2 linked regions of the Methylorubrum populi genome follow. The protein of the gene in region 1 binds, or shares a complex with, the protein of each later gene. Links are inferred from orthologs where the notes say so. Each region holds a gene or a part of one and is shown in the gene's direction. Other genes may lie near its edges.

What was found. The genes of interacting proteins can lie anywhere in the genome.
Region 2: the proteins of uvrA (region 1) and mfd are in contact, whole or in part, in a crystal structure (PDB 4DFC), measured with the Escherichia coli proteins. The link is inferred for Methylorubrum populi from one-to-one orthologs.

What each region holds. Positions count from the first base shown.
Region 1 is NZ_AP014809.1:4,496,625-4,500,732, reverse strand. What follows is about bases 132-3,838. They hold uvrA (excinuclease ABC subunit UvrA), read left to right. Parts: upstream 132-506; coding sequence 507-3,638; downstream 3,639-3,838. UniProt on the Escherichia coli protein: The UvrABC repair system catalyzes the recognition and processing of DNA lesions. UvrA is an ATPase and a DNA-binding protein. A damage recognition complex composed of 2 UvrA and 2 UvrB subunits scans DNA for abnormalities.
Region 2 is NZ_AP014809.1:4,804,049-4,808,612, forward strand. The notes cover bases 84-4,246. They hold mfd (transcription-repair coupling factor), read left to right. Parts: upstream 84-455; coding sequence 456-4,046; downstream 4,047-4,246. Other genes in these bases: MPPM_RS22215 (FAD assembly factor SdhE), read left to right, coding at 84-165. Outside these bases: more of MPPM_RS22215, read left to right, coding at 1-83; MPPM_RS22225 (cold-shock protein), read left to right, coding at 4,511-4,564. UniProt on the Escherichia coli protein: Couples transcription and DNA repair by recognizing RNA polymerase (RNAP) stalled at DNA lesions. Mediates ATP-dependent release of RNAP and its truncated transcript from the DNA, and recruitment of nucleotide excision repair machinery to the damaged site.

The sequences.
Region 1 (4,108 bases):
TATTATTTTGGCGGTTGGCGTGTTTTTGGGCGATTCCATCGGGTTTAGGCTTGGGCCGAGAGATATTGGCCCGCGATAGGCTCACGGCGGACCGGATTGAGGCGACCGACCGGCCGGCTTTCCTGGCCGATCCGCAGGCCACCGCGATCGACGACACGATGCGGGCCGATGGCTGGGCGAACCCGAAGGTCTCGACCTCAGAAGTCGTGCGGACGCGCGATGCCGGAACCTCGGATGGGCCTGGGGCCGAATCCGGTTCGGCTCAGGCCAGAGGCCCGGCCAGTCGGTCTCCGGCACCGCGGACCGCGTCCGATCCGCCTTCCCCGCCGCGCAGAGCAGGTCGGCGTTGCCGTCGTACCCGTTCCGTTCTAGTGGTTTCGAGCCGCTGGGAACCCATCTCCGTCCCCGGATACTGTTTTCCCGCGCGGCACGCCCGTTGCCGTCCGAACGATCGAGGGGGCGCCGCATCCGGGCGGCCCGGATCCGCCGCAGAGAATTCGTCGCCCATGGCCACAGCCAAAGCCCGCAAAGCCGAGACCACGGCCAAGGATGCCAAGATCAAGGACGCCAAGATCAAGGACGCCAAGAACAAGGCCTCCACGAATAAGGTGGGAAGCCAGGACACGGCCGAGGCGAGGACCGACGCACGGCTGGCCGCCCTGTTCGACGCGGCCGCCCCGGCCGCGCGCGACACCCGCGTCATCTCGGTGCGTGGCGCCCGCGAGCACAATCTCAAGAACGTCGACCTGACGATCCCCCGCGATAAATTCGTGGTGTTCACCGGCCTGTCGGGCTCGGGCAAGTCGTCGCTGGCCTTCGACACGATCTACGCGGAAGGGCAGCGCCGCTACGTCGAATCGCTCTCGGCCTATGCCCGCCAGTTCCTGGAGATGATGTCGAAGCCCGACGTCGATCAGATCGATGGGCTCTCGCCGGCCATCTCCATCGAGCAGAAGACGACCTCGAAGAACCCGCGCTCCACCGTCGGCACGGTGACCGAGATCTACGACTACATGCGCCTGCTCTGGGCGCGCGTCGGCATCCCCTACTCGCCGGCCACCGGCGAGCCGATCGAGAGCCAGACCGTCTCTCAGATGGTCGACCGGGTGCTGGAATTGCCGGAGAAGACCCGGCTCTACCTGCTCGCGCCCGTGGTGCGCGGCCGCAAGGGCGAGTACCGCAAGGAGATCGCCGAGTTCCAGAAGAAGGGCTTTCAGCGCCTGCGCATCGACGGCGAGTACTACCCGATCGACGACGTGCCGAAGCTCGACAAGAAGCTCAAGCACGACATCGACGTGGTGGTGGACCGCATCGTCGTGCGCGACGACATCGCCAGCCGCCTCGCCGATTCCTTCGAGACCGCGCTGGATCTCGCCGACGGCATCGCCGACATCGAATTCGCCGACGCGCCCGAGGGTGAGACCCCGAGAAAGATCACGTTCTCGTCGCGCTTCGCCTGTCCGGTTTCCGGCTTCACTATCCCCGAGATCGAGCCGCGGCTGTTCTCGTTCAACAATCCGTTCGGCGCCTGCCCGACCTGCGGCGGCATCGGCCACGAGATGCGGATCGATCCCGAACTGGTGATCTCCGATCCCGCGCTCACCCTGAAGCGCGGCGCGGTGGCGCCCTGGGCGAAATCGACCTCGCCCTATTACGACCAGACCCTCGACGCCCTGGCCAAGCATTTCGGCTTCAAGACCAGCGTCGCGTGGTCGGCGCTGCCGGCGCAGGCCCGCGACGTGATCCTGTTCGGTACGGCCAAGGAATCGGTGCGCTTCGACTACAATGACGGGCTTCGCTCCTACTCGGTCAACAAGCCGTTCGAGGGCGTGATCCCGAACCTGGAGCGGCGCTACAAGGAGACCGAGAGCGACGCCTCCCGCGAGGAGATCGGCCGCTTCATGAGCGCCACGCCCTGCGCCGCCTGCGGCGGCAAGCGGCTCAAGCCCGAGGCGCTCGCGGTCAAGATCGACCGGCAGGATATCGGCGACGTCACCGCGCTCTCCGTGCGCGAGGCGCATCGCTGGTTCTCGGAGATTTCTGAAAAGCTCACCGACAAGCAGAACGAGATCGCGGTGCGGATCCTCAAGGAGATCCGCGACCGGCTGACCTTCCTCGTCGATGTCGGCCTCGAATACCTGACGCTGGCGCGCGGCTCGGGCTCGCTCTCGGGCGGCGAGAGCCAGCGCATCCGCCTCGCCTCGCAGATCGGCTCGGGGCTCACCGGCGTGCTCTACGTCCTCGACGAGCCCTCGATCGGCCTGCACCAGCGCGACAACGAGCGCCTGCTCGGCACCCTCAAGCGCCTGCGCGATCTCGGCAACTCGGTGATCGTGGTCGAGCACGACGAGGACGCGATCCTCCAGGCCGACTACGTGGTCGATGTCGGGCCGGGCGCGGGCATCCATGGCGGCGAGATCGTCGCGCAGGGCACGCCGGAAGAGCTTCTGAAGGACCCGGCTTCGCTCACCGCGAAGTATCTCACCGGCGAACTCTCGGTGCACACGCCCAAAGCCCGGCGCAAGCCCGGCCGCGGGATGCTGCGGCTGGTCGGCGCGCGGGGCAACAACCTGAAGAACGTGACCGCCGAGATCCCGCTCGGCACCTTCACCTGCATCACCGGCGTCTCCGGCGGCGGCAAGTCGACCCTCATCATCGACACGCTCTACAAGGCGGCGGCCAAGCGCCTCAACGGCGCCCTGGAGCACCCCGCCCCGTTCGAGCGGATCGACGGGCTGGAGCATCTCGACAAGGTCATCGACATCGACCAGTCGCCGATCGGCCGCACCCCGCGCTCGAACCCGGCGACCTATACCGGCGCCTTCACCCCGATCCGCGACTGGTTCGCCGGCCTGCCCGAGGCCAAGGCCCGCGGCTACCAGGCCGGGCGCTTCTCCTTCAACGTCAAGGGCGGGCGCTGCGAGGCCTGCTCGGGCGACGGCGTCATCAAGATCGAGATGCACTTCCTGCCCGACGTCTACGTTACCTGCGACGTGTGCAAGGGCAAGCGCTACGACCGCGAGACGCTGGAGGTGCGCTACCGCAACAAGTCCATCGCCGACGTGCTCGACATGACGGTGGAGGAGGCGGCGGACCTGTTCAAGGCGGTGCCGTCCATCCGCGAAAAGATGGAGACGCTGGCCCGCGTCGGCCTGCACTACGTCCGCGTCGGCCAGCAGGCGACCACGCTCTCGGGCGGCGAGGCGCAACGGGTGAAGCTCTCGAAGGAGCTGTCGAAGCGGGCCACGGGGCGCACCCTCTACATCCTCGACGAGCCCACCACCGGCCTGCACTTCCACGACGTCGCCAAGCTGATGGAGGTGCTCCACGAGCTGGTCGAGCAGGGCAACACGGTCGTGGTGATCGAGCACAACCTGGAGGTGATCAAGACCGCCGACTGGGTGATCGACATGGGCCCCGAGGGCGGCGACGGCGGCGGGCGCGTCGTGGCGCAGGGCACGCCCGAAGAGATCGCCGCGAGCACGGCGAGCCATACCGGCCGCTTCCTGCGCGAGGTGCTGGCCCGGCGCCCCGCCGGAAAGCCGAAGGAGGCGGCCAAGGCGGTTGACGGCAAACCGAAAGCCGTGGGGGCCGCGCGCCGCCGCGGCGCGGCCGCGGGCCGGCAGGCGGCGGAGTAGACGGACGTCACAGCCCGATGACGGCCGGTTCCGGGGCGACCGTGGCCCCGGGGGCCGAGACGGCGATTCGGACCGCATCACCGGTCCGTTCATCGCGCCGCGAACGGCTGCGACCGCCCCGGCTGAGTGCCGATCCCGCATTCGCACTTGCGCAATCGCCCGGCCCGTCCTGCCGAAGCCTCCTAGCCGTGTTAGGCTGCCAATTGCTTGAGGAAAATGTACTATTTTACCTGAATCCATCTCGCGGCACTGCGTTGGCCGAAGATGGACAGCATTAAGGGATCGTTAAGGGCTTCGTTGCTCCGCAGCAAAAATGCGACTTTTGCGCAACGGTGAGATCCGAACTGCCGAGATTGAAGGCAATCCCCTGTCTTTCGCGGCCGGTCTGTAGAATAGTTCCCGACGTCGAGACTTGAGGTGCGGCCGTAGGGGGCACCGGCACTGGCCCGGCCATCCCGCTCTGGGGAGCG
Region 2 (4,564 bases), 310 kb from region 1 along the record:
CTCTCGGAGGAGGAATTGACGCAGTTCGAGGCGCTGATCGAGGTGCCCGACCGCGACCTGTTCCGCTGGCTCACCGGCGAGGATCCGACCCCGGAGAACTACGACACGCCCGTCTACCGCCGGCTCAAGGCGTTCCATCGGCACGACGCGCCGATCCATAACTGAACGTTTGCCGCCGCGGACGGCTTCCTGTTACGCGCAAGTCATAACCCTTCCCCTCCGATCTCGGGCTTGCCCGAGATCGGCAGGCTTGCTCAAGTCAGGCAAGCCTGACTTGAGTGGGGGGAGGGTGCCCGCGGAGCAGTCGGGAGAGGGGAGCGACGGTCCCGCTTGGCCGCGCTCGACCAGCCACCTCCGGAAACGGCGTTCCCCTCTCCCGACCCTCGCTGACGCGAGGGCCAACCTCCCCCCGCAGAGGGGGAAGGGTTCTTCACCGCCCGATTGCCAAAAGACCGATGGCCAAGCCCCAACCCAAGCCGCCCGCGCCGAAGCCGCAGACCGCCCGCTTCGCCCTGCCGAAATCGGCGCCGCTGACCAAGGCGCTCGACGCGATCCGCCGCGGCGACAGCCCAACGCTGGCCTCCGTGCCCGACGGCTTCGACGCGCTGGTGGCGGCCGACCTCGCCCGCGCCCTGTCGGGCACCTTCGAGGGGCCGGCGGTGCTGGTCCACGTCGCCCGCGATTCGGGGCGCTCCAACGCCTTCCAGAACGCGCTGAAATTCGTCGCCCCCGAGATCGAGGCGATGAGTTTCCCGGCCTGGGACTGCCAGCCCTACGACCGCGTCTCCCCCAACGCCGCGATCGCGGCGCAGCGCATGACCGCGCTCTCGCGCCTCACCCGCTCGCGCTCGTCGGAGGAGAAGCCGCGCATCCTCTGCACCACGGTGAACGCCCTGGTGCAGCGGGTGCCGCCCCGCGCCCGGGTCGCGGTCGAGACCTTCTCGGCGGCGATCGGCAACGTGGTGCCGATGGACAAGGTGGTCGCCTGGGTCGAGGCCAACGGCTTCCTGCGCACGGGAACGGTGCGGGATACCGGCGAGTACGCCGTGCGCGGCGGCATTCTGGATCTCTCGCCGCCCGGCCTGCCGAACCCGATCCGCCTCGACTTCTTCGGCGACACTCTCGAATCGATCCGTGCCTTCGATCCCGAGACGCAGCGCACGGTGGGGTCGCTCCGCTCCCTCGATCTCGTGCCGATGAGCGAGGTGCAGCTCACCACCGAGACGATCCGGCGCTTCCGCCAGGGCTACCTGTCGAGCTTCGGCGCGGCGACCCGCGACGACCGGCTCTACGAGACCGTGAGCGAGGGCCGCCGCTATGCCGGCCTCGAGCACTGGATGCCGCTGTTCTACGACGGCCTCGACACCCTGTTCGACTATCTCGGCGACGTGCCGATGGTCTTCGACCCGCAGGTCGAGGAGGCGGCATCCGAGCGGCTCTCCCTGATCCAGGATTACTTCCAGGCCCGCGAGGCGGCGCTGAAGAATCCGCAATCGGGCGTGGCGCCCTACAAGCCGCTGCCGCCGCGGGCGCTCTACCTCACGCCGAACGAGTGGAAGGGGAAGGTCGAGGCCGGCACGGTCGCCCGGCTCACCCCCTTCGCCCAGCCGGATTCGGATGAGCGCGCCGTCATCGATTGCGGCGCGAGGGCGGGCCGCAACTTCGCGCCCGAGCGGGCGGACGAAGCGGCCAGCGTGTTCGACGCCGCGGTGGCGCATATCCGCGACCTGCAGGCCTCCGGTCATCACGTGATCCTGGGATCCTGGTCCGACGGCTCGCGCGACCGGCTCTGCGGCGTGCTGACCGATCACGGCCTTAAAAAACCGATCGAGATCAACACCTTCGCCGCCGTGAACGCGCTCAAGCGCGGCACCGACGTGGCGGTCGCCGTCTGGGGCCTGGAATCCGGCTTCACCCTCGACAAGCTCGCGGTGGTGGCCGAGGGCGACATCCTCGGCGACCGGCTGGTGCGCCAGAAGCGCAAATCCAAGCGCCCGCAGGACATCATCCTCGAGGTCCAGGCGCTCCAGCCCGGCGATCTCGTGGTCCATGCCGACCACGGCATCGGCCGCTTCGTCGGCCTCAAGACGGTCACCGCGGCCGGCGCTCCGCACGACTGCCTGGAGCTGCAATATGCCGGCGGCCTGCTGCTGCTGCCGGTGGAGAATATCGAGCTTCTGACCCGCTACGGCTCGGAGGATTCGGAGGTCGCGCTCGACCGCCTCGGCGGCGGGGCGTGGCAGGCCCGCAAGGCCAAGATGAAGCGCCGCATCCTCGAGATGGCGGGCGAACTCATCAAGGTCGCCGCCGCGCGCTTCGTGAAGCCCGCCCCGAGCCTGAAAGCTCCGGAGGGGCTCTACGAAGAATTCGCCGCGCGCTTCGCCTTCCAGGAGACCGAGGATCAGGCCAACGCCATCGACGCCGTGCTCGACGACCTCAATGCCGGGCGGCCGATGGACCGCCTCGTCTGCGGCGATGTCGGCTTCGGCAAGACCGAGGTGGCGCTGCGCGCCGCCTTCGCCGCGGCGATCTCCGGCAAGCAGGTGGCGGTGGTGGTGCCCACCACCTTGCTCGCCCGCCAACACTACCGGACGTTTGCCGAGCGCTTCAAAGGCCTGCCGATCAACGTCGCCCAGCTCTCGCGCTTCGTCTCCGCCGGCGATCAGCGCCAGACACGGGCGGGGCTCGCCGAGGGCAAGGTCGATATCGTGGTCGGCACCCACGCGCTGCTGGCGAAAAACGTCGCGTTCAAGGATCTCGGCCTCATCATCGTCGACGAGGAGCAGCATTTCGGTGTGGCCCACAAGGAGCGGCTGAAGGCGCTCCAGGCCGACGTCCACGTGCTGACGCTCTCGGCGACCCCGATCCCGCGCACGCTGCAGCTCGCCATGACGGGGGTGCGCGAACTCTCGATCATCGCCACGCCGCCGGTGGACCGGCTGGCGGTGCGCACCTTCGTGACGCCGTTCGATCCGCTGCTGATCCGCGAGGCGCTGCTGCGCGAGCGCTACCGCGGCGGGCAGGCTTTCTACGTGGTCCCCCGGATCGAAGACCTCGCTGAAGTCAAACGCTTCCTCGACCAAGAGATGCCTGAAGTCACCGTCGCGGTCGCCCACGGCCAGATGGCGGCGGGCCAGCTCGAGGACGTCATGACGGCCTTCTACGAGGGCAAGTACGACGTGCTGCTCTCAACGACCATCGTCGAATCCGGCCTCGACATCCCGACCGCCAACACGCTGATCGTGCACCGGGCCGACATGTTCGGTCTGGCCGCGCTCTACCAGCTCAGGGGCCGCGTCGGCCGCTCCAAGGCGCGGGCCTACGCCCTGTTCACCACGCCGGCCAACCGCCAACTCACCGCCCAGGCCGAGCAGCGGCTCAAGGTGCTGCAAAGCCTCGACACGCTCGGCGCCGGCTTCCAGCTAGCCTCCCACGACCTCGACATCCGCGGCGCCGGCAACCTCCTGGGCGACGCCCAGTCCGGCCACATCAAGGAAGTGGGCTACGAACTCTACCAGCAGATGCTGGAGGACGCCGTCACCGCGCTCAAGGCCGGAATCGAGGAGCCGGTGGAGGAGGCGTGGTCGCCGACCATCGCCCTCGGCGCCCCCGTCACGATCCCGGAGGACTATGTCGAGGATCTCACCGTCCGGCTCGGCCTCTACCGGCGCCTCTCGACGCTGGAGAACGACGCCGAGATGGAGAGCTTCGGCGCCGAGCTGATCGACCGCTTCGGGCCGCTGCCGCCGGAGGTGGAGCAGCTTTTGAAGATCGTGACCATCAAGATCCTGTGCCGCGAGGCGAATGTCGAGAAGGTCGAAGCGGGTCCCAAGGGCGTCGTGGTCCACTTCCGCGACAAGTCCTTCGCCAACCCGCAGGGGCTTGCCGCCATGGTCGTGGAGCAGGGCTCCTTCGCCAAGGTGCGGCCCGATATGAGCGTCGTGTTCATCCGCGAACTCGACGGCATCCCGAAGCGCCTCAAGGAGACGACGCAGATCATGCGCGGGCTCGTGACCATCGCCAAGCGGGCGAAGAAGGCGGCGTGACACGGATCGTCCGATCGGTCGCTTCGTTGCCGGTACCCGTCATCCCGGGGCTGCGCAGCGAAGCCCGGGATCCACCCGTGGCGCGGGAAACACGGCCGTGCCGAGCCCAATCGTAGATTTCGGGTTCGCTTATCAGTCCCCCGGAATGACGGCTGTGAAGTCCGTGGGGGAGATGGGACGACCTCGCCGCAAAGCACGCCACGGGTTGAGGAATCGCGCGTGCGGGCAGATCATTTCGCATGACCTGCCAGCCGTTATTGCGCTACAAAAATAAAATCGTGCCTTGATAAAGCTCTCATCGAATCGCATATAAGATCTTATCGATGCGAGGCCGGATTTTCTGGGCCGTGACGCCTCCGCAGGGCGGTTCTCATTTTCCTTCGTAATCGGTTGAACGACAGGTCCCGGTGCCGCAGGGCGCGGGGATTCTTTGCTTACATCCTGCGGAAGACGAGGACGTTTCGATGGCGACTGGCACCGTAAAGTGGTTCAACGAGCAGAAGGGCTTCGGCTTCATC